One region of the Arthrobacter sp. NPDC058130 genome, then DNA from elsewhere that is predicted to be linked to it. Evidence: riboswitches for the same ligand, from Rfam matches in the RefSeq annotation. Region 1 holds a riboswitch; each other region holds the start of a gene.

Region 1 (9,677 bases):
CAGGCGGGCGTCGGCTTCTCGAGTTCCTTGATCTGCCAGATCGCGCCCTTCGGGGGGCCCGGAACAAACCCGAGCTTCCAGCCCATCTCCGCGGGCGTGTGGTCGCTCTTGGCGTTATTGCACCGCAGGCAGGCCGCCACCAGGTTCTCCCAGGAATCGGCGCCGCCCCGGGACTTGGGCTGGACGTGGTCGATCGTGTGGGCCGCTTTGCCACAGTAGGCGCAGCGGTGGGCATCGCGGCGGAGCACGCCGCGGCGGCTCACCGCTGTCATCGTGTTGTACCTCGGACGGATGTAACGGTTCAGCAGGATCACGGACGGGCGGCCCAGAATGTCCTGGGGGCCAACAACGGGGTCGTCCCCTTCCGCCACAACGCTGGCCTTTCCGGTCAGGACAAGGACGAGCGCCCGGCGGAACGTGATTACCGCCAGTGGTTCATATCCAGCATTCAGAACGAGAGTGCGCATCCGCATACCTCTTCACGGCCGCACCCGCCAGCGGCACGAGGGCCGGCTGCCCTCTGCATGGTCGGGCTATGGATCGACAACACAAGAGTAAACACTCAGGTGCCGGATCACCGAATATTTTTTCATCGGCGCGGCCCTCCGCGCGCAAAGTTCATGGCACGGCAACGCAAAAGACCCCCGCCAAAGAGCGGGGGTCTTTCGAAGTGCTGGAGCTCTGTCCCTAGCCGCCGACGCGGATGAAGACCGGGCCGGAGCCGACGTTCACGCTGTACAGCGCGGTGGTGCCACCGTTCCAGCCGCCGTGGACTGCCATGCCGTTGCCGACGTAAACCGCGATGTGGGCCATGCCCACGCCACCGTTCTGGTAGTAGGCGAGGTCGCCCGGGCGTGCCTCGGAGGCGCTCACGGTGCGGCCCAGGGACAGGTAACCTGCCGGCCAGCCGTGGTAGTGGATGCCGGCCGCGGCCAGGGCGTTGGTGGCGAGTGCGGTGCAGTCCTGCGAAACGCCGATCTGTGCGTACGCAGCAGCGGCGATGGTCGCGCCAGAGCCGCTGCCGATGCCGGCCGGAGCCTGGGCAGCGACGCCGCCGCTGACGCCAAGCTCGGTGCCGCCGGCGCGGGAGGCCGTGGAGTCCTGGACCTGCACAACGGGCTTCGGGGCCTCGACGACGGGAGCCGGCGTGGTGGTCACGGCGGGCTTCTCGTAGGAGATCGCGATGCTGGATGCGGCCGAGATGGTGGCCGGGGTGGCGGACTGGACTTCCAGAGCCGAAGCGGAGGTGGATTCGCGCTGAACGTTGGTCTCAGCAGCGTTGGCTGCGATTCCGCTGGTCAGGACCAGACCGGAGGCTGCGGCGATGACCGCGGCCTGACGGCCCATGCCGCCGGCGTTGTCGCCGACAGCCTTTGCAATAACAGCCAGCGAGTTGGTCTTGGTGACCTCGGCTCGGTGCCGTGCAACGGTTGCACGAGTAGTCATTAAGTTCTCTCTTTCGTGATCCTTGGACCGCGCGCTTTCGGGCGCGGACTGAGGACGCTCCGGCATCTTGGGGGTACGCCGGATCGCCCCGAAATTGGGTTACTTAGCGAAGGGTGTACTGCGAAGACGCGCCAAATGCGGAAACTGCATGCTGTCCGGGCTCGGTAGAGAATGAGCCTGCGGAACGTGATCCCATCCGGGCACCAGCAAGGGCGGCACGTGATGTGGATTCCGGCGAGCTCAAAAGAGCCTCACCGGTGCGCATGCGCGCAGAGTTGTGGCGTGAAGACACGAAAGTAGCCTCTCCCAATGCCTACGAGGTGAGCTGTCGGATTCGGATGGGAGTCACCCGGCCGCGCTGCTTCCTGGGAAGCTTTGCGACTTAACCCCTAGGCCTTCTTTCGAAGGCCAAAATTGGTTCCCCCGCCCCTGCCAGACGATGTAATGCGAACGGACCTTGAGCGGTGGCAGAGCTAGGCAATCCACTCAAGAGCGCCAACTTCGGAAAAGTTGGCGTGCTTCAAACCCTACAGCAGTCCGGACTCAATGTCACATTCAGATCACGGCGTGTCACAAGGATTCGAGAGCGGTCCATCACCTTTTTAGAGCCAACCGAGGGGGTCAACGACGTCGCCGTTGACCATCACTTCAAAGTGAAGGTGGCAGCCGGTGGAGGCGCCTGTAGTCCCGCTCATCGCGATGATATCGCCGCGCGATACCTTCTGGCCGACCTTGACCGAGGCCGAGGACAGGTGGTTGTAAGTGGTCTCCAGGCCGTTGCCGTGGTCGATCACGACGCGGTTTCCACCGCCGTAGGGATGCCATCCGTTGAAGGTCACGGTGCCGCTGGCGGCCGCATGGACGGCCGTGCCGCACTGGGCGGCGAAGTCCTGGCCGCGGTGGAACTCGCCCGCACCGCCGGTGATGGGGCTGACGCGGTAGCCGAACGGCGAGGCCGTGACCATCTGGTCCAGCGGCGCACCGAGGGTGCCGGCCGATGCCGCGCGGGTGATACTTCCCACAGACTGGGCGCTGAGGAGCTGCTTGAGCTTGCCGTCCGGATCACCCTTCGTGGTGACGGCCGTTCGGCTGAAATCGACCTTTGCGGCGGCGGCAGCCGTGACATCCGGCTGCACTGCAGCGGAGAGGGCGCCTGTCCCGTCAGCGTTCGAGGCCAGTACCGGGCTCGTGACGGGGACCGTCACGGTGAGGACCAGACCGGTTGCGGCCAGTGCGATGCCGGCCTTCTGCCCGACTCCGCTGGCCGAGGCGAATTCCGTTACCTGGCGGAACGGACTGCGCCGCCGGCGGCGTTCGTCGCGGTGCGCGTCGCGGGGGCGCTCGGCCATATGCGCGACGACGGGACGCGGCTCCGGAGCGGGACCGGTCGCGCGGCGACGGCCCCTGGCGGTCTGGGTGGTCAAGAACGGTTCCTCTCTGGATAGCCTGCGAAGTTAGCTGTCGGATTCGGGTCAGAGAGATCAAAGACCCGGTCCGCCGTGGCAAGCAGCCGGGCACAAAGGCATCCCGGGGGATCCCTCGATGGACGTTTGCTTGCCGCTGACGGACTTCACCCCAAGGCTGCTGATGAAGCAGCCGAAAGTGGTTCCCCCGCCCCTGCCAGGAGGTGGTTCTGCGACTGATCCGCTGGCAGGGCTCGGCTTCGGATCAGGTAACGCTTTGGTATCGGCACTGGCCACTAACTATAGGGGATTAAGCCGCCCGGTAATAAATCCGTAATCCCAAATGTGCAGAACTCATGGGTCGTCCCATAACCTCCGCGTTGTGGCTGGTCAGGCGACTGTTACAAAGACGTGCGCGGCAACCTCGGGCGGCAGCTCCAGGGCTCCCTCGATGTCCGGGACGCGGACCGAGATGTACTCCCCCACGCGCTCCAGCGACACCAGTGCACCAGGCCGAATTCCACCTTCGTCGAGCTGGGCAAGAAGCTCCGGCTCCACCTGGATCGGCTCCGCGAGGCGGTTGACCGTGACCCGCGAACCCGCACCGTAGCCGGCCATGGCTTCCAGCAGGTTCACGGCCCCGTCGGCGGGGGCGCCGGTGGGCACGCCGCCAAGGTCTGCAAGTCCCGGGATGGGGTTTCCGTAGGGCGAAACGGTCGGGTGGTCGAGCATCTCGAAGATTCTTCGCTCGACGCGTTCACTCATGACGTGCTCCCAGCGGCACGCTTCCTCGTGGACGTAGGCCCAGTCGAGGCCAATCACGTCGGCGAGCAGGCGTTCGGCAAGGCGGTGCTTGCGCATGACGCCGATGGCGCGTTTCCGTCCGGTTTCGGTCAGCTCAAGGTGCCGGTCGCCCGAAACAACCACCAGCCCGTCGCGTTCCATCCGGCCGATGGTCTGCGAAACAGTGGGGCCGGAGTGGCGGAGCCGTTCGGCAATGCGGGCGCGCAGGGCAACGATGTTTTCTTCTTCAAGTTCCAGAATGGTCCGAAGATACATCTCCGTAGTATCGATCAGATCAGTCATTCAGCTCAGCTCCTCGAGCGCAGTCCGTGCGTCATTCCCACCGTACCGCGTGCGGGCTGCATGCAGGATGCGCCCTGGCAAGAACCGCCGTACGTTCGCATGCCAGCCTAGCCTATTTTGAATTACTCCGGATAATTTTTCGTTTGGGCCGGGGTTGCCCTCCCTGCGCCCGCGGACCGGCAGTTCCCGGGCGTCTCAATGACCGGACTGTGACAGGGCCTTTTCCGTGTCACAGGGGGCTGTCAGGCAGAATAAATAGGGGCGTCCGTTGTAGCCATCCCTACCGGGCCACCTTCCAGCCACGCTATGAACCAGCCGAAAATTGGAGCCACTGTGAGCGACACCAGCATCACGATCCCCGCCAACCTCCTGCCCAAGGACGGCCGGTTCGGCGCCGGCCCGTCCAAGGTCAGGCCGGAACAGATGGAGGCCCTCGCCGCGTCGGCGAAGCTGCTGGGGACCTCGCACCGCCAGGCACCCGTGAAGAACCTGGTCGGCTCGGTACGCAGTGGCCTCAGCGAATTCTTCCGCGCGCCCGAAGGCTACGAAGTGGTCCTCGGCGTCGGCGGATCCACGGCTTTCTGGGACATCGCCAGCTTTGGGCTGGTGGAGGGGAAGGCGCAGCACCTTTCCTTCGGCGAGTTCGGCGCGAAGTTTGCCTCGGCGACCAACAAGGCGCCGTTCCTGGCCGAGTCCTCCATCATCAAGGCCGAACCCGGCACTCGCCCCACCGCCCGGGCGGAGGCCGGCGTCGACGTCTACGCGTGGCCGCAGAACGAGACCTCAACCGGTGTGGCAGCCCCGGTCCGCCGCGTGGCAGGCGCCGACGACGGGTCCCTGGTGCTGGTGGACGCGACCTCCGCCGCGGGCGGGCTGGACGTGGACGTGGCGGAGTCCGACGTGTACTACTTCGCGCCGCAAAAGAACTTCGCGTCCGACGGCGGCCTGTGGCTGGGTCTGTTCTCCCCGGCGGCGCTGGAGCGGGCGGCCCGGATCAAGGCCAGCGACCGCTGGATTCCCGACTTCCTGGACCTCCAGACGGCGATCGACAACTCCCGGCTGAACCAGACCTACAACACGCCCTCCCTGGCCACCCTGGTGACCCTGGATGCCCAGGTCCAGTGGCTCAACGCCAACGGCGGCCTGGCCTTCGCGGCCGGCCGGACGGCGGATTCGGCCGGGCGCATCTACCGCTGGGCCGAGGCGTCCAGCTACGCCACGCCGTTCGTGGCCAAGGCCGAGGACCGTTCCAACGTGATCGCCACGATCGACTTCGACGAATCGATCGATGCCTCGGCCATCGCCAAGGTGCTCCGCGCCAACGGGGTCGTCGACACCGAGCCGTACCGCAAGCTGGGCCGGAACCAGCTGCGCATCGCCACCTTCGTGGCGATCGAGCCGGACGATGTCTCGGCCCTGCTCGAGTGCATCGATTTCGTGGTGGCAGAACTCAAGAAGTAGCTTCAGCGTCCGACGGCGCCGCCGCTGCACCTTTCGAACCCGGTGCGGTGGCGGCGCCGTTTCCGCTTTGGACGCGGAAATACCGCAGTCCGCGCGCCCGCCGGTTGAAGTGGAGCCGCAGGTGCTGCGCCCGGATGATCCACACCAACCCGATCAGGGCCGCGAGCAGGCCGGCGCCGGCCGCAACCCCCATGGACCACCTGGGGCCGGCGGTGTTGGCCACCCAACCGACCAGCGGCGCCCCAATGGGGGTTCCGCCCATGAAGATTGCCATATAGAGGGCCATCACCCGGCCCCGCATGACCGGGTCCGTGGTGGTCTGGACGTACCCGTTGGCGCTGGTCATCATGGTGATTGCGAACAGACCCACCGGCACCAGCGCGACGCCGTACCAGAAATAGCTGGGGCCAGCGCAGCGATGCCCGAGGTCACGCCGAAGGCCCCGGCCGCCCCGAAGATGAACCGCAGCCGTGGCTTGCCGCGGCCGGCTGACATCAGCGCCCCGGCGACGGAGCCGATGGCCATGATCGAATTCATCAGGCCGAAAGCGCCGGCGTCGAGACCGAATTCCGTGCCCACCATGGCCGCGATGAAGAGGGCGAAGTTCAGTCCCAGGGTTCCCACGATGAAGATGGCCACGAGCACCACCACGATGTCCGGACGCTGCCTGACGTAGCGCAGCCCTTCCCGGATCCTGCCCTTGCCCGCCGGTGCGCGCGGCAGCCGCCGCAACGACGCCGCCGGGATGTTCGCCAGGCTCAGCAACAGGGCGACGAACGTGAGCGTGTTGATCAGGAAGACCCAGCCGGGCCCGACGACGGCGGTGAGCAGGCCCGCGACGGCGGGGCCGATCATCCGGGCGACGTTGAAGGAGGCGCTGTTCAGGGCCACGGCGTTGGAGAGGTAATCGTCCTGGACCAGTTCCGAGACGAAGGTCTGCCGCACGGGGGCGTCCAGCGCGGAGACCACCCCGAGCATCAGGGCGAAGGCGTAGACATGCCAGAGCTGCGCCGCGCCGGTCACCACCAGGATGCCCAGCCCGGCACTCAGCAGCGCCATTGCGGACTGCGTCAGCACCAGGAGCCGCTTACGGTTGAAACGGTCCGCCAGCAGCCCGGCCACGGGTGCCAGGAAGAGCTGCGGGCCCAGTTGCAGGGCCATGGTGATCCCCACCGCCCCGGCATCCTGCGCCGTCAGGTGGGCGAACACCAGCCAATCCTGGGCAGTGCGCTGCATCCAGGTGCCGATGTTGGAGATGAGTGCGCCGAGGAACCAGATCCGGTAGTTCAGGATGTGCAGGGACTTGAACATGGACCTCAGGTCCAGCCCTCCCTAAGCACGCTCCCGGACGTTTCCAACCGTTAGTCGGCCTCCGCGAAGCGTTCCCGCTCATCGTCGGTGTCCGGCTGAGCCAGGTCCTGCCGGGCCGGGTCCTGCTGGTCAGCGTCCTGCTCGTCGGCGGCGTCCTGCTCGTCGTCGGTGTCGGGGGCCTGCGACGGCGTTTCGGTGCCGGCCGCCTCGTCGGCGGGCTCGTCCGCCTGCGCGTCCTCCGGGCGGACCCGTTCGGCCCACGGGACCCAGGCCGGCGCGAGGATGGAGTCGTCGGAGGGCAGCAGGCCCAGTTCGTTGACCGTGACCACCTTGGAGCGCGAGTTACGGGTCAGCACGGCGTACCACTGCCAGCCAAGATAGCCGGGCAGCTTGGATTCGAACAGGTGGGTCACCAGGCGGTCGCCTTCGCTTCGGGCGCCGATGTGCTCGCCGATCTGCTCGGCGGGCGCAATGCTTTCCACGGCGGTGCGGGCGACGTCGACGGCGGCGGCCAGGAAGGCGTCAGGCTTGCCGGTGCGCCAGACGGGGACGCCGGCGCGCGGGCGGGCTCCCTGCTTTGAACTGGCTCCCTTGGATCCGGCGGGCACTGTGGATCCGGCGGCCGGCGTCGGCAACTGATCAGGTTCCTGAGTCATCAAGAGCCTTATACGTCCAGCTCGTCGGCAACCTTACGGAGGGCCGCCGCGATTGCCTTGCCCTTGTTGCCTTCCGGGTACTTGCCGGCGGACAGGGTCCCGGACAGGTTGTCCAGTACGGTGACAAGGTCCTGCACCAGCGGGGCAAGGTCCCTGGCGCTGGGCCGCTTCGCCTTGGCGATGGACGGCGTCTTGTCCAGCACGCGCAGGCCGAGGGCCTGGGCACCCTTGCGCCCGTCGGCTACACCAAATTCAACGCGCGTTCCGGCCTTGAGCTCACTGACGCCCTCGGGCAGCGCGGACTTGGGCAGGAAGACTTCCTGGCCGTCCTCGCCAGCGAGGAATCCGAAGCCTTTTTCCTTGTCATACCACTTGACCTTGCCGGTAGGCACGTAATCAACCTTCTTCGTTCTGCGGGGACACGGCCGGCGGTCACCGCATCCGCATGGTTATGCGGGTTCAGGGTATGACTGCCCGGACCGTGTTGGTCTGTTCCTCCAAGGTTATCCTGCCAAGTTCACTTTAGTGGCTTGAGGCGCGGGGGATGCCGGACTGTTAGCGTTGCCCACATGACACTGATGCGTTACCGGCGGCCCTTCATGATCACTGCGGCCACCCTTGCTCTACTGTCCCTTCTTGCCGTCGGCGCGGTCATGGTCATGGCCTTCAACAATGTCGTGGCGCCGGCCTGGATCACCTCTACGGCCCTCTACGGGCTCCCGGTGGCATTCCTGCTCATGCTCGCACTCGTTATGGATGCGGTGGTCGCCCGGCGCCGCCCGCGCGGGCCCGGCGAAAGGTAACGTTGGAGCGATGTCCCTCATCCGCGCGCTCAGCAAGGAACTTCAGGCACGAAGCGACGAATCGTTGCGGGCCCTGTTCTCCGCGCGGCCGGACCTCATTTCTCCCGGCGTCCCGGACTTCGCGGCCCTCGCCGCCCGCGCCAGCGGCCGCGTCAGCGTGCAGCGGGCCCTCGAGCGGCTCAACCGTCCACAGATGCAGGTCCTGGAAACCCTGCACCTGTGCACCAATGCCGATACCGGACACAGTGCCTCGGCGGCGATGCTGAAGAAACTGATCAACGGCGCGTCGGTGGCGGCCATCGACCGCCTGCTCCATTCCCTGCAGGAGCTGGCGCTCGTCCACCGCGCCGATCCGCCGCACGGTGTGACTCCCGCCGGCGCCAAGCAGCGGCACTTCCTTCCGGTCGGCAGCCTCAAGGACGTGATCGGCATCTATCCCGCAGGGCTGGGCCGCAGCTACACCGAGCTCGTGCGACTCCAGCCGGCCTTTGCGCAGCGCGTCGTGCAACTGGTCGGGGAACTGCACCGTGGCGGGGCGTCCATCTCCCCCGCCGCCACACCGATGGAAGCGGCCTTGTCGCTGCAGCATTGGACGGCCACACCGGAATCGCTCCACCACATCCTGACCACCGCGCCGGACCGGACTGCCGCCCTCCTGGCCCGGTTCGGAAACTGGGCCATGGGCGCCGTTCCCCAGGCGCAACGCCGCGCGTCCGTGCTCCACGAAAACGCCGACGTCGGCCCGGTGGACTGGCTCCTGGCGCGGGGGCTGCTGGTGCCCTTGGACGCCGCCCACGTCGAACTGCCGCGCAGCGTCGGAGTGTCGCTGCGTGGCGGCTTTGTCATCGAAGACTTTTCCCTGGTGCCACCAGTCCCCCAGCTTGGCCAGACGAGCGCAGTGCTGCGCCGGAACGCCGCGTTGGGCGCGATCGCCGAGACGCTGCGGCTCGTGGGCGAAGTGCTCTACTCAGTGCGCGACCAGCCCCTGGCGACGCTGCGCAGCGGCGGCGTCGGGGTCCGGGAGATGAAGCGGCTGGCGGATTCCCTGCGGATCGATGTGCACCAGGCCGGCGTCCTCGCGGAGCTCTGCGGAATGGCCGGCCTGCTGCGGCTGGACGTTGACAGTTCCGCATGGGTGCAGCCGCCGCAGCTGGAGTGGCTGGCGCTGCCCCGGCAGGAACAGTGGCTCTGGCTGGTCAATGCCTGGCTGGCCAGCGAACGGGCGCCCTCCCTCGTGGGCCAACCCGTGAATGCCGCCGCCCCGGGCGCCGGCCACCGGGGCGCGGCCGGCAGCACCATCAATGCGCTCTCCGCAGAGGCCCAGCGGCCTGACGCCCCGGTGGTCCGCAAACGGGTCCTGGAGATCCTGAATGAACTCACCCTCGAGGCCGCGGCTCCCGACGGGCAGGCCCCGGTCCTCAATGCCGCCGCCGTGCTGGAACGTGCTGAGTGGGCGCAGCCCCGGATGGCCCGCCGATTCAGCTCGCTGGTCCGCGGCATCCTCACGGAGG
Region 2 (9,677 bases), on a different contig from region 1:
CACTCCTCCGGGCGGCCGTGTGACCATCAGGACTTCGATCGAGCACAACAGCGCGGTGATCACCGTCGCGGACACAGGAACCGGAATCACCGGCGTGGACCAGGCCCGGATCTTTGACCGCTTCGTGCGGACCCCCAGCACCGGCGGCACACACGGACAGCGGAGCTTTGGCATCGGCCTGGCTTTGGTCCGGGAGATCGCCGTTGCTGCGGGTGGCGCCGTCGAAGTGGCCGCGACGGGTGCCGAGGGAACGGTCATGAAATTGACGCTTCCGCTGGCCGGAAGCGGGAATCCCTAGCGTGCGGACCGCGGGCCGGTCACCGGAGTCCCGGGCATAGACTTCGGGCACGGAAAAGACCGGCGATCGTTGCCCCCAAGGAAAACGATCGCCGGTCTTTCCGGACTGTCTAGCCCCGTGGGCCGTACGGCCTAGGCGCGGACGAAGGTCACGCCACCGGTCGCCGTGAGCCAGGACAGCGGGTGGACCATCGTCTGGTTCTTGCCGTTCATGCCGCCACTGACCACCTGGCCGTTGCCGGCGTAGATGCCCACGTGGCCGGACTGGACCACCATGTCGCCAGGCTGCGGGGTGCCCACAACGGTTCCGAGGCCAAGGAATGCCCGGGGACCGATGTCGCCAACGGGCTTGCCTGCCGCGCCAAGGGCCTTTTCCACCATGGCGGTGCAGTCCTGGGTGATGCCCACCTGGCTGTAGGCGGCAGCGAGCATGATGGCGTTGCGTCCGCCGGCAGGCGCCGCAGCCGGCGCGGCAACGGGAGCGGCCTGCACCTGCACGGTTGCCTTGGGTGCTGCTGCAGGCGCTGCAACCGGGGCAGCTGCGGGAGCCGGTGCCGCGGCAACGGGCTGTTCGATGACCGGTGCGGCGACGGAGGCCACCGCGGGGCGGTCGAAGCTGATCTTGACGCTGGAATCGGCGCTGACGGGAGCGCTGACCTGTCCCGCGACGTTCACGTTCGACGCCGGAGCGGAGTCCCGCTGCACGGGTGCCGGGGCGGCGTTGGCGGCCATCGAGCCCGTGAGCACCAGCCCGGAGGCGGCGGCGAGAACGGCTGTATGGCGCGCAAAAGTACTGATTGAAGACATGGATGTAGCCTCTCCCAATGCCTGCGAGGTGAGCTGTCGGATTCGGATGGGAGTCACCCGGCCGCACTCCCGGGCCCGTCATGGCGGGCGCTGTGCGGCTTCACCCCAAGACCTGCGTGGCAGCAGGCCAAAAGTGGTTTCCCCGTCTCTGCCGGCGTCGATGCGAGTTACCCCCGGGCCGCGGCAGAGTTAGGCAATCGGCTGGGGAGCGCCCGTATTGGAAACAACAGGCACTTAACCACCGTAACGCGAACCGCACGCCAATGTCACATTCAGGTAACGGAGGCCACAGTGCTGCCCACCAACTGCCCATGGGGCGGCGCAGCATCCGAACGTAGGATGATGCCATCAGCACCACCTCGAAGCGGAGGCCCAAAATGAACCGCCTGTGTGTCGCCATCTGCCAGTTGAGCAATCAGCCCAAGGAGGATTTCGACGTCAATACCGAGCTGCTGGTCCTGGACGGCCGGGACGTCCACGTGGCCACCTGGGATGCGGAACCGCGCGACAGGGGCTTCGACGAACACGTCCTCAATGACCGGGTGGACTCGCTCGGATACATGGTTGTCAATGACTGGGCCTTCCTGGACGGAAAGGCGTACGCGGTGGTGGAGCGGCGGTCAGCAAACTGATTGGGAACCCCGGCCCGCTGCACGGTCAACGGGACTAATCTCATTCCATGACGAAGGACCCGACGGCCACGGACGCCGTCACCCGGGTCGGGCCTGCCGCCCCGAGTGGCCCCGGGCAGGGCCGCAGGGGCGAGCCGTGACGTTCCTTGCCCTGGCGCTGATCGCCGTCGTCGCACTGGCCGGCCCCCTCCTGGCGCTGCCGGTGCGCTGGCGCTTGCCGGTGGTACTGGGCGAACTGCTGGCGGGCATCGCGATCGGGCGCTCGGGCCTGGCCCTGGTTGATCCGGCGGACCCGACGTTCAGCCTGCTGGCCAATATCGGGTTTGCTCTGATGATGTTTGTGGCCGGAACCCATGTTCCCGTGCGGGATCCGCAGATCCGCTCCGCCCTCGGCAGTGGTTCCCGCCGCGCCGCTGCGTGCGCTGCGGCAGCGGTGGCGGTCGGCATCGGCATCGGCCTGCTCTTCGGGACTGGACATGCTCCCCTCTACGCGGTGCTGCTGGCCTCTTCCTCAGCGGCGCTGGTCCTCCCGATCTTCGATTCCCTGCGGCTCGGCGGACCCCATGTCATCGCCATGACCGCGCAGGTGGCCGTCGCGGACATAGCCTGCATAGTGGCGCTGCCGCTCGTGGTGGACCCGCCGCACGCTCTCCGGGCGGCGCTGGGCGTGCTCACGGTGACCGGCTGCGCGGTGGTTATCTTTGTCGTACTGCGCTGGCTTGATCGCAGGGGAATCAACGGGCGCCTGCACCGACTTTCGGAAAGCCGCAAGTTTGCCCTCGAGCTGCGGATCCAACTGGTGGTCCTCTTCGCCCTGGCAGCGGTCGCGACGTGGAGCAACGTGTCCGTGATGTTGGCGGGCTTTTCCCTCGGCCTGGCGGTGGCCGCCGTCGGCGAACCGAGGCGCCTGGCCCGGCAACTGTTCGCCCTCAGCGACGGCTTCCTGGGTCCGGTGTTCTTCGTCTGGCTGGGCGCATCACTGACCCTCAAGGACCTGGCCGGACATCCGGACATGATCGCCCTCGGTGTGGCGCTGGGCGTCGGCGCCCTGTTGACGCACACCACCCTGGTGGTACTGGGGCTCCCGCTGTCCCTCGGAGTGCTGTCGGCAGCCCAACTCGGCATACCTGCCGCGGCGGCGAGCATCGGGACGCAGCTCCAGGTCCTACTCCCCGGCGAGGCCGCGGCCCTGCTGGTGGGCGCGCTGGTCACCATAGCCGCGAGCGCCGTCGCCGGGTCACGGGCCGCCAGGGGTTTCTCGCTGCCCGCAAATGCCGCCGGCAGGTCCGGCGATACCGGCAGCAGCGCGGTCGGGCCAGGCGGGCCAGGTGGGAGCGGAGGGCCGGGCGGGCCCAAGGATTGAACGGGGCGAGGGCCTGAAGGACCCGAAAGGACGCACCCGGGCCGGCTGTTTTAGATCGTCACCCTACGGGCGTGAATGGCAGCTCGGGTCGCCTCGTGGCCATCTCAGTCCGGACGCGGGACACCGCTTCCCGGACCGCACCGACGTCGGCGGTCAACTCCCCGGAGGGCCCGCCGAGCACCGCGGCAGCGTGACGGATGAACCGGTCCCAGTCCCCCGCGCCGGCGCGCAGCGCCAGCAGCGGCGAGAGCAGCGCTGCCCGGCGCAACCAGGCATCGGGCTCGCGCACCCACCGGTCCAGCACGCTGTCGGCCCGCACCCTGGCCAGGACGTCGAGTCCGTCCACCAGGGGACCGACGACGTCGATGGCGAGCGGATCCACAAGGTCCCGCAGCCGCGCCTCCCGAATGAAACCCTCCAGCCGGGTGAGGTCGGAATTGGTCAGCAGCTTCACATTGGTCTGCAGCAGGACCACGGCCGCGAGGCGGCGTTCAAAAACCGGTGCTGCCGACAACTGCGAGCCCCACAGTTCGGAGCTCAACGCAGTGATTTCATCGCGGGACAGACCGGGATAGCGGCGACCGGCATCCCTGACGGTTCCGCGCACGGCACCCACGGAGGCACCGTAGAACCGGAGTCCGCGGCCTCCCGGCTCCTGTTCCAGCCGTGACGCCAGCTCGTCGGCGCGGTGCCAGGAGCCTTCCCGCTGCAGCGAGAGGTCGATGAATTCGCCAGCCTCACTCACCCGTCCATTCTTTCCCGGAAAGTGCGCCGGCTGTGGGGCGGCAGACCCGCCTAAGCCCGACATATGCACAATTGTGCAGCCGCGCGGTCCATCTAGGCAGACAGATCGCACCTCCAGCCCAAAGGCCCGCACAAACGTGCAACGTGACAGCGTCCGTGGAGGGCCATTCTTAACATGAAGCGATGGAAGTGAGACGGATCACCGCCGGGGCGGATCCTCCACCTCACTGCCAATCAGACAGACCGTCACAGCTGACGCGTCCAGTTGAAGAGGTATTCCGTGTCCCACCGCAGAACGCCCGCGGCACTCGCAACCCTGGCACTCCTTTGCGCATCCATGACGGGCATGCCGGCAGCCCTGGCCCAAACCGCCGACGTTTCGCCGCCCGGTGCGAATGACTGGTCTTGCAAGCCGTCGACAGCCCACCCCTACCCGGTGATCCTGGTGCCGGGAACATTTGCGAACATGGCGACGAGATGGGCGACGCTTTCGCCAGCGCTAAAAAGCCAAGGCTACTGTGTTTTCGCGCTGAATTATGGTGCGACCAACGGCGTCTACGCCACGGGTCCTGTGGCAGACTCGGCCCGGCAACTCGCCTCGTTTGTCGATACAGTGCTGGCCTCGACGGGCGCCAGGAAGGTTGATCTCGTCGGACACAGCCAGGGCGGCATGATGCCCCGCTACTACCTCGGATTCCTCGGCGGCGCGAACAAGGTGAACCACCTCGTGGGCATTGCGCCGTCCAACCACGGCACCCGCGGTCTGATCACGCCGTCGCTGGACAGCATTCAGCGGGCGACCTCCGTGGGAGGCTCCATTTGCCAAGCCTGCGTCGACCAGCAAGCAGGTTCACCATTCCTCACCGAACTCAACTCCATTGGCGACACAGTTCCCGGCCCCGCGTACACCGTGATTTCGACGACGCACGACGCGGTGGTGACGCCCTACCCCAGTCAGTTCCTTGCCGGCCCTCGCCGGCAGGTCACCAACATCACCATCCAGGACAAGTGCCCAACCGACGTGAGTGACCATGGCCAGGCTCCGAACGACCCCGTCACCCAACGCCTCGTCTCGGACGCGCTTGGCCAGCCGGCGGGCAGGCCGGGCAACCCGAAATATCAGCCCAGCTGTGCGTAGCGGAGGGACCTTGGGGGCGAAGGTGCCATGCACCATCCAGCCCGTCGCGCACCGCTGGGAGGCTTGCGGACCAAGGTAACGTTCCGGTAACGTAAACGACTGGCCGTGAAGGCCTGGCCCGAATGCAGGGCCCCGGAGCGCCCGTATGCCGGCCCCGGTTGCGCCGTTCGGCGTCTGCTCGCCCATGCCCTTGAGGCAGGGGCCGGATGAAGCTTCCCGCACTCGCCGACGCCCTGGCCGCGACGGTTGTGTGTGCCAGTCACAAAGCCCGGAGGGGTCCGTTGTTTAAGCAAACACCGTTCAAAAAAGCACAGCCCAAGAACCAGCAGCTCAACAAGGTCGCCATCGCGCTGACCCTGGGTGCGTTGTCCCTGACCGGGTGCGGCGCCGCGTCCACGACCGGAGCCGCAGCCTCTTCGACGGCTACCCAGGCCTCGGGCGCCGCCGCGGCCTCCACATCGTCGGCGGCCACCAGCCCCAAGGCGGCGGCGACCGGGGCTGCCGCCAAACCCGCCGGCAGTGCCCCAGCTGCCCCGACGGAACCCGGAGTTGAGGCGGCACCAGCCGCCGCCGTCGCGCCCCCGGCACCCGCCGCCACTGTTGGCGCTCAAACCGCAGCCGCTACGGGGTCGACGTCGACCTCGAAGGTCGTCCCCGCCGCGAAGCCGGCTGCCGCGCCGGTTTCTTCCCAAGCCGCTGCGCCCGTTGCCGCCCAAGCCGCCGTCGCCGCGACGGGCGATGGCTCGCAGGCCGCCACTGCCCGCGGCTGGGGTGCGGTTGTTGCGGGCGACGAGTTCACCAAGGCCGGCGCCCCCGATTCCACGAAGTGGAGCGTCTTCAAGGGGTCCGGACATGCCGGCAAGGGCGTACGGAGCCCGCAGGCGTGGTCGGTTGCCAATGGCGTGGCCACGGTCAGCGGCAACTCGGCCGGCACCACCGGCGGCATGTCGGCCAAGTTTGCGCAACAGAAGTACGGCAAGTGGGAGACGCGCATGCGGACCAGCGCCCGGGACCCGAAGTACCACCCGGTGCTGATCCTGTGGCCTAACAACAACACCTCCCCCAACTGCGCCGAGATCGACTACGCCGAGGGCAGCACCAACACCGCCCAGATCAAGTTCTTCCTGCACTACGCCTGCGGTGGTTCGAACTTCCAGACCACATCGGCGAAGACGATCGACACCACGCAGTGGCACAACTACGCGGTGGAGTGGACCCCGTCCGGCATCACCGGCTACATCGACGGCGTGAAGACCTTCTCCGACACGAACACCGCGCACCTGCCCTCCGTGGGCATGCACCAGACGCTGCAGCTGGACTGGTTCCCTGACGGATCGGCCACCAAGCCTTCACAGATGCAGGTGGACTGGGTCCGCGTCTACAAGTAGACCGGCTCAGGCAACCCGTCAGCCCCGCACCCCAGAAGGGGCGCGGGGCTGACTTGTCGTTGGCCGAGGCACGCCGCCGGCAACCGACCTCAAACCGCCTGAAGCTCCCGGGGAACCACCGCTGCGACCAGCATGGACCCGGCTGCCGTCACGGCGTCGATGACCGGAACTCCGAGCTGGCGGCGGAGCACGCCCGCCATGCCGATGCTGCTCAGGCCAGTGCTGGCCTGGACAATGACGTCGGCGCCGGCATCAACCAGCATGTGGGCTGCGGCGAGGGCGTCGAAAATCCCGGCAGGCATCAGGAACTCGTCAGGCGTTTCAACGCGCCCGGCCCCGTCGATGAGCAGCATGCGTTCGCCCAGTGCTTCCGCGATCGGGCCCGGCACATGGGCGCCGAGTCCCAGGACGCCGATCCGTCCGCCAAAGGTCAGTGCTGCGGCCGCGGCCGCGGAGCCCGCCCCGATGACCGGGATATCCACGGCCGCCCGGGTGGCGGCCAGCCCAGGATCGGATGCGCAGCTGACAATCAGGGCGTCGGCGTCCCCGGCCATTTCCCGCGCCAACTGGACTACTTTCGGTGCCGCAGACTCCAGCGACGCCTGGTCGTAAACGCCGGACGGCTGGTCCGGAATGCAGCGGGAGGTGACGGTAAATCCGAATGCCTCCTGCAGGAGTTTCCCGTGGGCGTGGAGCAGGCGTCGGTCCGACGTCGTCATCACCCGGATCAGTCCAACACGCATGATGCACTACCTTTCGAACGGATTCCTTGCTGCGAGGCTACTCGGCGAGTATTTCCGGGTCTTTTCGGGGAGATGACCAATCCAGGTGCAGCCCGGCGGTCCGCATCGCAACTTGTGCATCATCTTGGCGAAAACTTCGCTCAAGTTAAGGTTGCCCGCCCTGCGTCGTTGTATCGTTTGTCTCGGTGGTCCGTCTTCGGATCCGGGTCCCCGACCCGGGGTGGGGGGAAGGCGGCAGACCGGTTCCGGGCTCAGCCGGAACGTTGATCAAAGGAATAGCCATGTCGGTGGAGCCCTCGTCCACTCCAGGACGCCCCGAAGAACAGGATCTCGATGGACTGAGATCCGGTGCGGAGCATGCCGCTTCTGCTGCCGGAATCAGACATCAGTCCGCCAGGATCATTGAAGCCGTCCTCGCCGACACCGCCCCGGAACACGACCGGGCCCGCGAGTTGCTTCGCCAGCATATTGCTGCGCATCCCGGACACCCGGAACTCGCCCTGATGGAACACCTCACGGCGCTGAAAGCCCTGGGCGGGCCGTTTGAGGGGATGTCGGAGGCTGCCGAACCGGCCCAACCAATCCAGCGTGACATTGCCTCGGGTGAGTAAGCGCAACGCTCACTTGTAGACGCGGATCCAGTCGACCTGCATCTGGCTGGGTTTGGTGGGGGTCCCGTTGGGGAACCAGTCAAGCTGCACCGTTTGGTGCATCCCGACCGTAGGCTGATGCGCCGGGTTCAGGTCCGCAAACCACAGTGACCCGTCGAGGTATCCGGTGATCCCGGCGGGGGTCCACTCCACGGCATAGTTGTGCCACTGGGTCGTGTCGATAGCCCGCGCGTCCCGGCTCTGGAAGTCTGGGCCGCTACAGGCGTGATGCAGGTTGAACCCAATCATGGTGGTATCCCAGGTGCCTTCCGCATAGTCAATCTCGGCACAGGTGGGCGATTTGTTTTGGTTCGGCCACAAGAGTATGACCGGATGATATTGCATGTCCCGCGCACTCGTTCTCATCCGGGTTTCCCAGCGGCCGTATTGTTGATGGGCAAACCTGGCCGACATGCCGCCCGTGGTGCCTGCCGCGTCGCCGCTGACGGTCACGACGCCGCCGCCTACCGCAAACGCGTTCGGACTTCGGATCCCCTTGCCCGCGTGCCCCGGGCCCGTGTAGACCTTCCATTTCGCGCGGTCAGGCGGCCCGGCGTAACTGAACTCGTCCCCTGCCACCACAGGCCCCCAGCCGCGGACGACGGCGGCTTGGGTCCCGTCGGACACGGCGGCTTGGGTGCCCCCGGACAGGGTTCGGGTCACGCCGGACAGGGCCTGAGTCACGCCGGACAGGGCGGCTGCCCGGCCCATGGGGCCCGCCCGGCCCAGGTCGGGCGCGGCGCCACACCCGGCGAGGGCCAAGGCGCCTGCCGCGGTCAGCGCCGCAGCCCTGCGCTTTGCGAACATCGTGCCTCCATCCGGTCGGGACATGTCCCGGCCATGCCCTTACACATACTTGCCCTCACACATACCTGCTGAACCAGGCGAGCGTGTCGTTCCACGCCGCCGTCGCCTGCTCCTGGTTGTAGCGTGGTCCGGTGTCATTGTGGAAGGCGTGGTCCACGCCGGGATAGACCTTGAGCTCGTTCCTGACATCAGTCTTGGCCAAGGCATCCCGGAAGGCCGGCATGGCGCCGGTGATCCGCTGGTCCAGTTCGGCGTAGACGCCGAAGACGGCCGCCTTGATGGCCGGAATCTTGTCAAGATCAGGTGCTGGTCCGTAGAACGCTGACGTCGCCTTCAGGCCAGGGATGGCCGTCGCCGACTGCCAGGTGATGCCACCGCCAAAGCAGAAGCCGTTCATGGCGATCCGTCCCTGGTCAACGAAGTCCTGGGAGTTCAGGTAATCGAAACCGGCGGCGAAGTCCGAGACGTGCCGCTGGGCCCCGGCCTGGGTTAGCGCCCCAGGGACGGCGTCGGGGTCCATGCCCGCGGTACCGCCTTCCCGGCTCAGCAGGTCCAGGGCCAGCGCCGCGTATCCTGCTTTGGCGAAGCGGCGCGCAACATCCTGGATATGCGGGGTCAGCCCGCGGTTCTCATGACAGACCAGAACTGCTGGACCGGCCTGACCCGACTCGGGCCGGGCGAGATAGGCACTGATATTCGTACCACCCGAAGCAAACTGCACCGTCGCCGTCGTAAGTCCTGGCGCGCCCTCCGGGACGGACAACGGGCTCTTGGCTCCCGGCACTGCGCCTGCGGACGCACCACCGGAGCCCGACGACGTCGGCATCGACGTCGGCGTCGGCGTCGGCATGGGATCGGTGCTGCGGGGAACTTCCTCGGCCGTGCAGCCAACCAGGAGCATGGCCGCCGATGCCGCCGCCATGCTGCCCATAATAAAGGCCACCCGCCGCGTGAATGTCCGGTGACTCATAGCGCCGGAGCGGTAGTCGTCGAAGAATTCCTCAATCAGATACTTCTCAAATTTGCCAAGCTCGGTCATGAAGGACCTCCTCCACTGTGCCGATCATCCTCCTCCGAAGTCAGATTTCCGGCAAGGGTCCCACAGGTA
Region 3 (9,677 bases), on a different contig from region 1:
GCGGCGTCCATCTGTCCGGCCGCCTGGGGCGTGGTCACAGGCGCGGGCGCCGCAGCGTTGCCGGGGGCTGGGCCGGAACCGGCTCCGGGATGCTGACCGCTCATGGTGTTTCTCCTTTGGGTGCGGATCGGTATTCACCCCAGAGTGCTGAGCGATCCTGTGCCTGGGCTGTGCGGGCCGACAGCCGGGCCTGTGACCTTTGGGGCAGGGCAAAGAAGGGACGGATTCAGTGCTGCCGCAGTGCCCCACCCGGCACCGTAAAGTCTTCCAGCTCGCTAGGCTGGGATTCACAGGTGCCGCACAGGGTCCCCAAAGCCCCACCTAACCGGCAGATCGGAGAGTTGTCCCATGGCCACTCCGCACTCCATGACCAACAACCTTCCCCAGCTCACGCATCCGGACGGCTCCCCCATCCGCGCCCTCGTGGTGGATGACGAACCCAGCCTCTCCGAACTCATGAGCATGGGGCTGCGGATGGCCGGCTGGTCAGTGGCCGTGGCGGCAGACGGACCCGCTGCGGTCCGGCTCGCCAAAGAGTTCCGCCCCGACGTACTGGTGCTGGACGTGATGCTGCCCGGGTTCGACGGCGTCGAGCTGCTGAGCAGGATCCGCGCGTTCGCGCCGGAAGTGCCCGCGCTGTTCCTGACGGCGAAGGATGCCGTCCAGGACCGGATCACCGGCCTGGCGGCCGGCGGCGATGACTACGTCACCAAGCCGTTCAGCATGGAAGAGGTCCTGCTGCGCCTGCACCGGCTGGTCCAGCGCTCCGGCGTGGCCGCCATGGACACCGCCGAACTGGTGGTGGGCGACCTGGTGCTCAATGTCGACACCCGCGAAGTCACCCGGGCCGGTGAGGAACTGCACCTGACCGCCACGCAGTTCGAGCTGCTGCGCTACCTCATGGAAAACCCCAAACGGGTGATCAGCAAAGCCCAGATCCTAGACCGGGTCTGGGACTATGACTTCGGCGGGCAGGCGAACATCGTGGAACTGTACATTTCCTACCTCCGCAAGAAGGTCGACGCCAACCACGCTCCCATGATCCACACGGTGCGCGGCGCCGGCTATGTCCTGAAACCGGCGGACTGATCAGTGCCCACTCTTTCCGGCATGACCCGCGTCCCCGGACGCGACTGGCGCAACCCGTCTACGTGGCATTTGCGCACCCGGCTAGTCCTGGTCGCCATGGCGCTGCTCGTCGCCATCTGCGGCGCGGTAGGACTGTTCAGCTATGCCTCGATGGACCTGTTCCTTACCCGGCAGCTCGATGACCAGCTCAGCAACGCTTCGCACCGGTCCAGCGAGTTCGTCCGGCCCTTGCCCGGCACCGGCGGCGGCCGCCCCGACCCCCTCGAAGCCCGGGGCCAGGGCATCGGGACGCTCAATGCCCGCATACAGGACGGCGAGGTCAGCAACCCCGGATTCCTGGCCGGGGACGCCACCCGCAAGAGCCTCTCCCCCGACGACAACGCGGTCCTCCTAGCGCTCACCCCAAACGGTGTGCCCGTGGACCGGACCCTCTCGGCCGGCGCCTACCGGCTCACCGCCGTCCGCACACCCTATGGCGACGTGATTGTCACCGGTCTTCCGTTGGCAGAAAAGGAAAATACCCTGACTTCGCTGGTCTGGACCATGGTGGTGGTGTCCGCTGGCGGACTCGTGCTGATCGGCCTTGCCGGCACGGCCCTGATCCGGCGGACCATGAAGCCGCTGGAACAACTGTCCGAGGTGGCCACCAAGGTCTCCCGCCTCCCGCTGGACGCCGGCGAGGTGGCCCTCGGGGTGCGCGTCCCGGCGTCGGCCGCCCACCAAGGAACAGAGGTGGGCAGCGTAGGTTACGCGCTGAACCAGATGCTGGACAACGTCTCCAACGCCCTCGAGGCGCGGCAGGATAGTGAAATGAAGGTGCGGCAGTTCGTCGCCGACGCCTCGCACGAACTCCGCACGCCGCTTACGGCCATCCGCGGCTACACGGAGCTGATGCGGATGACCGAGCACTTCACCCCCGACGGCCAGAGATCCCTCGCCCGCGTGCAAAGCCAGTCCGAACGGATGACCACCCTCGTGGAGGACCTGCTGCTGCTGGCGCGCCTGGACGAGGGGCAGCCGTTGAAGATCAGCGACGTCGACCTCACCCAGCTGGCCATCGAGACGGTGAGCGATGAGAAAGTCATGGCTCCGGACCGCGTCTGGCAGCTGGAACTTCCGGAGGAGCCCGTGGTGGTCCGCGGCGATGCGAGCCAGCTTCACCAGGTCCTCGCCAACCTCCTGTCGAATGCGCGCAAGCACACGGACCCAGGGACCAAGGTGGTCACGGGCGTCATGCGTTCGGCCGACGGAAGCGCCGTGGTCACCGTGACGGACAACGGCAGCGGCATCGCCCCGGAATTCATCGGCCGGGTCTTCGCCCGCTTTGCCCGGGCCGACGCCGCGCGCACCAATCCCGCCGCCACCCCGGCAAATGCGCCGGTTGTCGCGACGGCGGGGGCCCGGTCCGGGGCCGGCCCCAGCTCAGCTTCCGGTGCCGCTTCCGGTGCACCCGGCGTTTCTTCCGGCAGCCCTGGCGGTGCCGGCGCGGCTGCTGCCACCCCGACGTCGGAAGGCACGAGCGGTTTGGGCTTGTCCATAGTCCAGTCGATCGTGGAGGCCCACGGGGGCACCGTTGAAGTCACCTCCCGGCCTGGACGCACGGAGTTTGCGGTGCGGCTGCCCGCGGCGCCGCCGTCGGCGTAGTCCCCGCAGGAAATCCTGCCTCGCCTCCACCGTCAGTCCCGCGCAAGCCGACACCCCGCCGCTGTGACTCCTGTTACCAAAATGTGACTTAAGCGCCGAGGTCCTGTAGCGTCGTTGGGGTGCGGCCGCCATTTGTGCCGTATATCCGGATGGACGCCAAACTCTGCCGCTTCCCGGATTCCGCTGGACCAGGCAGAGGCGGGGGACCCAGAGTTCCCGGGCATTCTGCATTCATGCGCCCTCGGGGTGAAGCCGACACGTGATTCTCCGTGCGGCCGGATGACCTCATCCGAACCCGACAGCTAACTCCGTCGGCGTTGAGAGGCCCATCATGACTGAATTCCAGGTACAAACGCGCCCTGACGGCGGTTCCCATGCCCGCTCCCCCAAGTCGCGCCACCGCGCCGAACCAGCCAAGCAGGCATCCGCCCTGTCCAGGCTGGCGGGCGGTCTCGGCATCACTGCCCGCCGCGCCGCCGTCGTCACCGCCGCCTGCGCGCTGCTGGTGGGAGGCGCCGCCGCTAGCCAGGCGGCAGAGCCCGGCGCCCGCGCCAACGTTGCGAGCCAGACGCCCATGAGCGCGGACCCGCTGGCCAAGCTGAACTTCGAACGAGTCCAGGTGGTTGCTCCCTCTGCCCCCGCGGAGAGCAGCGGGGCAGCCCAGGCCGCAGAGGCGAAGCCCGCCGAAGCGCCCGCTGCCGCCCCGGCCGCCCCGGCGCCTGCTGCTCCCGCGCCGGCCCCGGCAGCCGCCCCGGCCCCCGCAGCGGCCCCGGCGCCGGCTCCCGCAGCCGCTCCGGCCCCCGCGCCGGCACCGGCAGCTGTACCCGCCCCCGCACCGGTGGCTGTCGACGACCCTGCCGGAGCACAGGCCTACGCCGCGTCCCAGCTGGGCAACTACGGCTGGGCTGCGGGCCAGATGCAGTGCCTGCAGAAGCTCTGGACCAAGGAATCGGACTGGAAGACCACCGCCACGAACGCCAGCAGCGGCGCCTACGGCGTGGTCCAGTCCCTGCCCGCCTCGAAGATGGCGAGCGCCGGTGCCGACTACATGACCAACTACCGGACCCAGATCAACTGGGGCCTGAACTACGTCAAGGAACGCTACGGCTCCCCCTGCGGCGCGCTGAACTTCCACTACGCACACAACTGGTACTAAACCGGCACTAGCCGTACTGCCCAGGCAGGGTGGTTGAGGCCCCGGATCCATGTGGATCCGGGGCCTCCCGTGCGTCCGCGGCCGGACTGGTTTTGACTGGCCGGTCTGGCTCGCCGGACTTCCACAGCCCCCGCACAGCTTGGCCCTAAAGCCCTCATATGGGCCGGCGGGAATGTTGAGCCATGACATTCACAGACCAGGCCACAGGAACCCTGTCCCGTTCCACGGCGACGCCGGCCGGTCCGGCGGCACCGCCCTCCCCGTCCGGACCTGCACCGTCAGGGCTTGCTTTGGCCGACGCGCCCGCCCCGGGCCCGTTCGCCGGAGCGCTTGCCAGTCCCGGCGGCCGGCGCGCACCCATTGACACGCGCGCAAGCACACCCTTGCTGGACGTCACGATCCCGGTCTTCAACGAGGAACGGGACCTTGAAGCGTGCCTGCGCCGGCTCCACGCGTACCTTCTCGGCGCCTTCCCGCACTCTTTCCGCATCACGGTGGCGGACAACGCCAGCACCGACGGAACGCTCAAGACGGCGGAGCGCGTGGCCCGGGAGTTGCGGGAAGTGACGGTGGTCCATATGGCCGAAAAGGGCCGCGGAAATGCGCTTCGCAAGGTGTGGCTCTCCTCGCCGTCGCCGGTCCTGGCGTACATGGACGTGGACCTTTCCACAGATCTGGCGGCCCTCGGCCCCCTGCTTGCCCCGCTCATTTCGGGGCACTCCGACCTGGCAATCGGCACCCGGCTGACCCGCAACTCGCGCGTGGTCCGCGGACCCAAGCGGGAGTTCATCTCGCGCAGCTACAACTTCCTGCTGCAGTCCCTCATGGGCGCCCATTTCAGTGATGCCCAGTGCGGGTTCAAGGCGATCCGGGCGGACGTGGCCCGGCAACTGCTCCCCCACACCCTGGACAACGCCTGGTTCTTCGACACCGAACTGCTCGTGCTGGCGGAAAAGTGCGGCCTGCGCGTCCACGAAGTGCCGGTGGACTGGACAGACGACCCCGATTCCAGCGTGGACATCGTCCAGACTGCCCTCGCGGACCTGCGCGGCATGGCACGGTTGAGCCGGGACCTGGTTTCTGGCCGGATCCCTGTCCCCGAACTGCGCGCCGCCCTGGCCCGCGGACCGCTGCCGGCCTCCTCGCGGTCCCAGGAACAAAGCCCCGGCGGAAGCCTCTTCGGGCAGCTGGTCCGCTTCGGCAGCATCGGCGTGGCCTCCACCGTGGCGTACCTGGCGATATTCCTGCTCTGCCGCGGGATCATGGACCCGCAGCTGGCAAACTTCTTCGCGTTGCTCACCACCGCCGTGGTCAACACCGCGGCCAACCGGCGCTTCACGTTCGGCATCCAGGGCAGCAGCCAGGCGGCACGCCACCACTTCGAGGGGCTGCTGGTTTTCGGGATCGGGCTGGCCCTGACCTCGGGCGCACTCGCCCTGGTTCACGCCACGTCGGGAGCCTCACCGGACCGCTGGCTCGAACTGCTGACGGTCACGGCCGCCAATCTGGCCGCCACCGCGGTGAAGTTCCTGCTCTTCCGGCTCGTGGTCTTCCGCCCCCGGCGCACCGACACCGTTCCGGCGCCCGACGCAAGCACCGTTCCGACGCCCGACGCAAGCACCGTTCCGACGCCCGCCGCCGCCATCACCGTCGCGGCGTCCGCCGCCGCTGAGGCTTCCCTCCCCCGCACAGAAAAGGCCAAGTAAATGACGGCAACCGTCAGCCCCACCGCCGGAGCCCAGGCCGGATCAACGGCCGGCAGCCCGCCCCTGGACCAGGAAACGACTGTCCCGGCATCCGAGGACACCGGCACGGCCCTGATCTCACCCAACGTGCCCTCACCCAACCCGCCCGCACCCCTGAGCCGCCGGGACCGCCTGCTGTTCGGACGGCAGCCCCGCTGGGTCCGGCCCTCCGCAGCGCTGCTGCTGGTGGTCACCGCCGCGTTGTACCTGTGGAACCTGGAAGCCACCGGCTACGCCAACTCCTTCTACGCCGCGGCGATTCAGGCCGGGACCAAGGACTGGACCGCGCTGCTCTTCGGCTCCCTCGACCCCGGCAACGCCATCACGGTAGACAAACCGCCGGCCGCCCTCTGGATCCCCGCCCTCTTGGGTCGGATCTTCGGTTTCTCGGCGTTGAGCATGCTCATTCCCCAGGCACTCATGGGAGTGGCCGCCGTCGGGCTTCTGTACCTGACCGTCAAGCGGGTGTCCGGACCGGCCGCTGGCCTGCTCGCCGGCGGCGCCCTGGCGCTGACCCCGGTGGCTGCCCTGATGTTCCGGTTCAACAACCCGGACGCCATGCTGACCGTGTGCCTGGTGCTGGCCGCCTACCTCACCACGCGCGCCATCGAGAAGGCCGGCTGGAAGTGGCTCGCCGCGGCCGGCGCGGTGATCGGCCTGGCCTTCCTGTCCAAGATGCTGCAAGGCTTCCTGATCGTTCCCGGACTGGCACTGGCCTACCTGTGGGCGGCACCCACCACACTCGGCCGCCGGCTCCTGCACCTGTTGGCCGCCGCCGCGGGCATTGTGGTGGTGGCCGGAAGCTACATTGGGCTGTTCCAATTGACCCCCACCTCGGTCCGCCCGTACATGGCAGGCTCGGAGACCAACAGCTTCCTGGAACTCACGTTCGGCTACAACGGCCTGGGGCGGATCACCGGGTCCGGCGGGGGCATGCCCGGAGGCGGCTTCGGCGGCAATGCCGGCGGCCCGGGCGGCAACGGGAACGTGGGCTTCGGCGGCACGGCCGGGATCACCCGCATGTTCGGGACCAGTTTCGGCGGTGAGGTGTCCTGGCTGCTGCCGGCCGCCCTGATCCTGCTAGCCGCCGGGCTCTGGTTCACCCGGCGCGAGGCCCGGACCTCAAAGTCCCGTGCGGCGCTCCTGCTGTGGGGCTGCTGGCTGATCGTCACCGCCGGAATCTTCAGCTTCATGAGCGGCACCGTCCATCCGTACTACGCCGTGGCCCTGGCCCCCGCGATTGCGGCCCTGGCCGGCATCGGCTCCCTCGAACTGTGGCGGGGCCGGGCCTACTGGCCCGCGCGGATTGTCCTGGCCGTGGCAGTACTGGCCACCTCGGTCTGGTCCGCCGTGCTCTTGGGCCGCGACCCGGCCTGGCTACCTGGTCTCCGGGTGATCGTCGTGGTCCTGGGCGTGCTCGCCGCCGCGGCGCTGCTCGTGCGGGTGGACAGCCTGGCCGCGCTTCCGGCACGGTTCCGCAAGGCCGCCACGGCCGGCGTCGTGATCCTTGCATTGCTGGCCGGCGGGCTCGGGAGCACCGCGTGGACGCTGGCGACTGTGGCCCAGCCGCATTCCGGTTCGATCCCCACGTCCGGTCCCACCGCATCCGCGATGGGCGGCGGCTTCGGGGCGGCAGGCAGGACCGGCCGTGACGGCATCGCCAGCAGCACCGGCAGCACCGCCGGCGGAGCGGCGGCCGGCGGCCCCGGCGGAGAAACGGCATCGGCGGAGCTGACAGCGCTGCTGAAGTCCTCCGACGCCAAGTGGTCCGCGATTGTCTCCGGCGCCACCCAGGCCGCCAGCCTGGAACTCGCCACCGGCACCAGCGTGATCGCACTCGGCGGCTGGAACGGCGGCGACCCCTACCCCACGCTCGCACAGTTCCAGGCGATGGTGGACCGCGGCGAGATCGGCTACTTCATCTCCGGCGGCATGGGCGGCATGGGCGGAGGCCGCGGGGGAAACTCCGAGGTCGCCACTTGGGTCGCGGCCAACTACCAGGCCCAGACCGTGGGCAACACCACCGTCTACAAGCTGGGAGCCTAGGCCGCCATGACTGACACCCTGAGCCCCCGCCCCGGCCCGGCGCCGGCCCGCACGCCGGACCCGCCGCAGCCGCGGTCACCGGAACATCCCCGGCGCTTTGGGCCCCCGGCCGCCGGCGGCGGGCGTGCCGCCGGCGGCGCACGGACCCTCCGCGCCGCACTGACCGTCCGCGGCGCCCGGCAGCTGCAGCAGCGGCTGGAACTCGCCGCCCTCCTCCTGGCCACGGCCGTGCTGTACGTGTGGAACCTCGGCGCCTCCGGCTGGGCGAACGCGTTCTACTCCGCGGCGGCCCAGGCCGGGTCCCAGGATTGGACGGCCTGGTTTTTCGGCTCCTCCGACGCCGCCAACGCCATCACCGTGGACAAACCGCCGGCCTCGCTGTGGGTGATGGGGTTGTCGGTGCGGATCTTCGGGCTGAGCTCCTGGAGCGTCCTCGTGCCGCAGGCGCTCATGGGAGTGGGCACGGTCTGGCTCGCCTATCTGGCCGTGCGCCGGGCCGCGGCTCCCGCCACGGCCGACGCGCGGCTGGCGCACCGTGCAGGGCTCCTCACCGGTGCGGTCATGGCGCTGACACCGGTGGCCGTGCTGATCTTCCGGTTCAACAACCCCGATGCCCTGCTGGTGCTGCTGATGACCGCGGCCGCTTATGCGGTGCTGCGCTCCATCCAGGATGCGCGGCTGCGCTGGCTCCTGTTCGCCGGGGCGCTCCTGGGCTTCGGTTTCCTCACCAAGCAACTGCAGGTCCTGCTGGTTGTCCCCGGCTTTGCCCTCGCCTACCTGCTCGGGGCGCCGGCGGCGGCCGGCAAACGGGTCCTTCACCTGCTCGCCGCGGGCGCGGCGATGGCCGTCGCGGCCGGGTGGTGGCTGGCCGCCGTCGAACTCATTCCCGCGGCGAACCGGCCGTATATCGGCGGCTCGCAGAACAACTCCATCCTGGAGCTGACTCTCGGCTACAACGGCCTGGGCCGGCTGAACGGCGATGAAACCGGCAGTGTGGGCGGCGGCAACGGCTGGGGCATGCCCGGGCTGTTCCGGCTTTTCAACAGCGAGTTCGGCGGCCAGGTCGCCTGGCTGCTGCCCTCGGTGCTGCTGCTCGGAGCGGGGTTGCTCTGGTTGGGCCGCCGCGCGCCGCGCACCGACGCGGTGCGGGCCTCCGTGATCATCTGGGGCTCGTGGGTTGCCGTCACGGGCCTGACGTTCAGCTTCATGGCCGGGATCATCCACCCGTACTACATGGTGGCGCTGGCCCCCGGGATCGCCGGCCTCGCCGGACTCGGCGGCGTCCTGCTCTGGCAGCGGTGGGACCAGCCCGTGGCGGCCGCCGTCCTCGCCGTGGCGATCGTGGCGGCGGGGGCCATGGCCTCCGAACTCCTCGGCCGCACGGCAACGTTCGTTCCGTGGCTGCGCTGGCTGGTGCTCCTGGGCTCCCTCGCCGCCGCCGGTCTGGTGCTGGCCGCCGCGGCCCCGGGGCTCACGGGAGCCGGCGGGCCGGCCAGAAGATCGGGAACGAAGGCTGCCCTGGTTATGGCGCGGACGACGGCGGGGCTCGCCGTCGTCGCCGCCCTCGCCGGACCGTTGGCGTACGCGCTGTCCACGGCGGCTACCGCCCACAGCGGGTCGATCGTCAGCGCCGGACCGGCAGTGTCCGGCCGGGGCGGGGCCGGGATGCCGCCGGCCTTCGGCGGTGCGGCGGGAGCGAACGGCACGGTCGGTGTTAGCCGCGGCCAAGGTGCGGGCGGGGCTGGCGGAATGGGCGGGATGGGCGGCCTGCTCGGGGCCAGCACGCCGTCGGCGGCCCTGGTGACCGCGCTGCAGACAGATGCCGGCGCCTACACCTGGGCGGCCGCCGTCGTCGGGTCCAACAACGCCGCCGGCTACCAGCTGGCCACCCAGCTCGCGGTGATGGCTGTGGGCGGATTCAACGGCACGGACCCGGCGCCGACGCTGGCACAGTTCCAGCAGTACGTGGCCGACGGGAAGATCCATTTCTTCATCGC

Evidence for each region. Region 1 has a riboswitch for cyclic di-AMP ahead of ACFVTM_RS20030 (M23 family metallopeptidase). Riboswitches for the same ligand answer to the same signal wherever they lie in the genome.
Region 2: it holds a riboswitch for cyclic di-AMP, as region 1 does, so the genes downstream of both, ACFVTM_RS07625 (hypothetical protein) here and ACFVTM_RS20030 (M23 family metallopeptidase) in region 1, are expected to answer to the same signal.
Region 3: it holds a riboswitch for cyclic di-AMP, as region 1 does, so the genes downstream of both, ACFVTM_RS18810 (hypothetical protein) here and ACFVTM_RS20030 (M23 family metallopeptidase) in region 1, are expected to answer to the same signal.

The regions. Positions count from the first base shown of each region.
Region 1 is NZ_JBHVTV010000015.1:21,407-31,083, forward strand. Features, by position in the region: gene ACFVTM_RS20020 (HNH endonuclease) at 1-467, opposite strand, end outside; gene ACFVTM_RS20025 (NlpC/P60 family protein) at 688-1,446, opposite strand; cyclic di-AMP (ydaO/yuaA leader) riboswitch at 1,743-1,926, opposite strand; gene ACFVTM_RS20030 (M23 family metallopeptidase) at 2,049-2,870, opposite strand; cyclic di-AMP (ydaO/yuaA leader) riboswitch at 2,875-3,089, opposite strand; gene ACFVTM_RS20035 (metal-dependent transcriptional regulator) at 3,240-3,935, opposite strand; gene serC (phosphoserine transaminase) at 4,269-5,396, shown strand; partial or broken gene ACFVTM_RS20045 (MFS transporter) at 5,386-6,707, opposite strand; gene ACFVTM_RS20050 (DUF3027 domain-containing protein) at 6,758-7,363, opposite strand; gene ACFVTM_RS20055 (cold-shock protein) at 7,372-7,755, opposite strand; gene ACFVTM_RS20060 (hypothetical protein) at 7,933-8,166, shown strand; gene ACFVTM_RS20065 (helicase-associated domain-containing protein) at 8,177-9,677, shown strand, end outside.
Region 2 is NZ_JBHVTV010000002.1:755,993-765,669, forward strand. Features, by position in the region: gene ACFVTM_RS07620 (sensor histidine kinase) at 1-298, shown strand, start outside; gene ACFVTM_RS07625 (hypothetical protein) at 430-1,104, opposite strand; cyclic di-AMP (ydaO/yuaA leader) riboswitch at 1,109-1,310, opposite strand; gene ACFVTM_RS07630 (hypothetical protein) at 1,482-1,736, shown strand; gene ACFVTM_RS07635 (cation:proton antiporter) at 1,873-3,099, shown strand; gene ACFVTM_RS07640 (DNA alkylation repair protein) at 3,158-3,844, opposite strand; gene ACFVTM_RS07645 (esterase/lipase family protein) at 4,124-4,981, shown strand; gene ACFVTM_RS07650 (glycoside hydrolase family 16 protein) at 5,263-6,369, shown strand; gene ACFVTM_RS07655 (aspartate/glutamate racemase family protein) at 6,459-7,112, opposite strand; gene ACFVTM_RS07660 (hypothetical protein) at 7,394-7,723, shown strand; gene ACFVTM_RS07665 (glycoside hydrolase family 16 protein) at 7,733-8,569, opposite strand; gene ACFVTM_RS07670 (dienelactone hydrolase family protein) at 8,625-9,608, opposite strand.
Region 3 is NZ_JBHVTV010000013.1:45,016-54,692, reverse strand. Features, by position in the region: gene ACFVTM_RS18820 (response regulator transcription factor) at 349-1,089, shown strand; gene ACFVTM_RS18815 (ATP-binding protein) at 1,111-2,733, shown strand; cyclic di-AMP (ydaO/yuaA leader) riboswitch at 2,905-3,062, shown strand; gene ACFVTM_RS18810 (hypothetical protein) at 3,065-3,889, shown strand; gene ACFVTM_RS18805 (glycosyltransferase) at 4,072-5,595, shown strand; gene ACFVTM_RS18800 (glycosyltransferase family 39 protein) at 5,596-7,680, shown strand; gene ACFVTM_RS18795 (ArnT family glycosyltransferase) at 7,687-9,677, shown strand, end outside.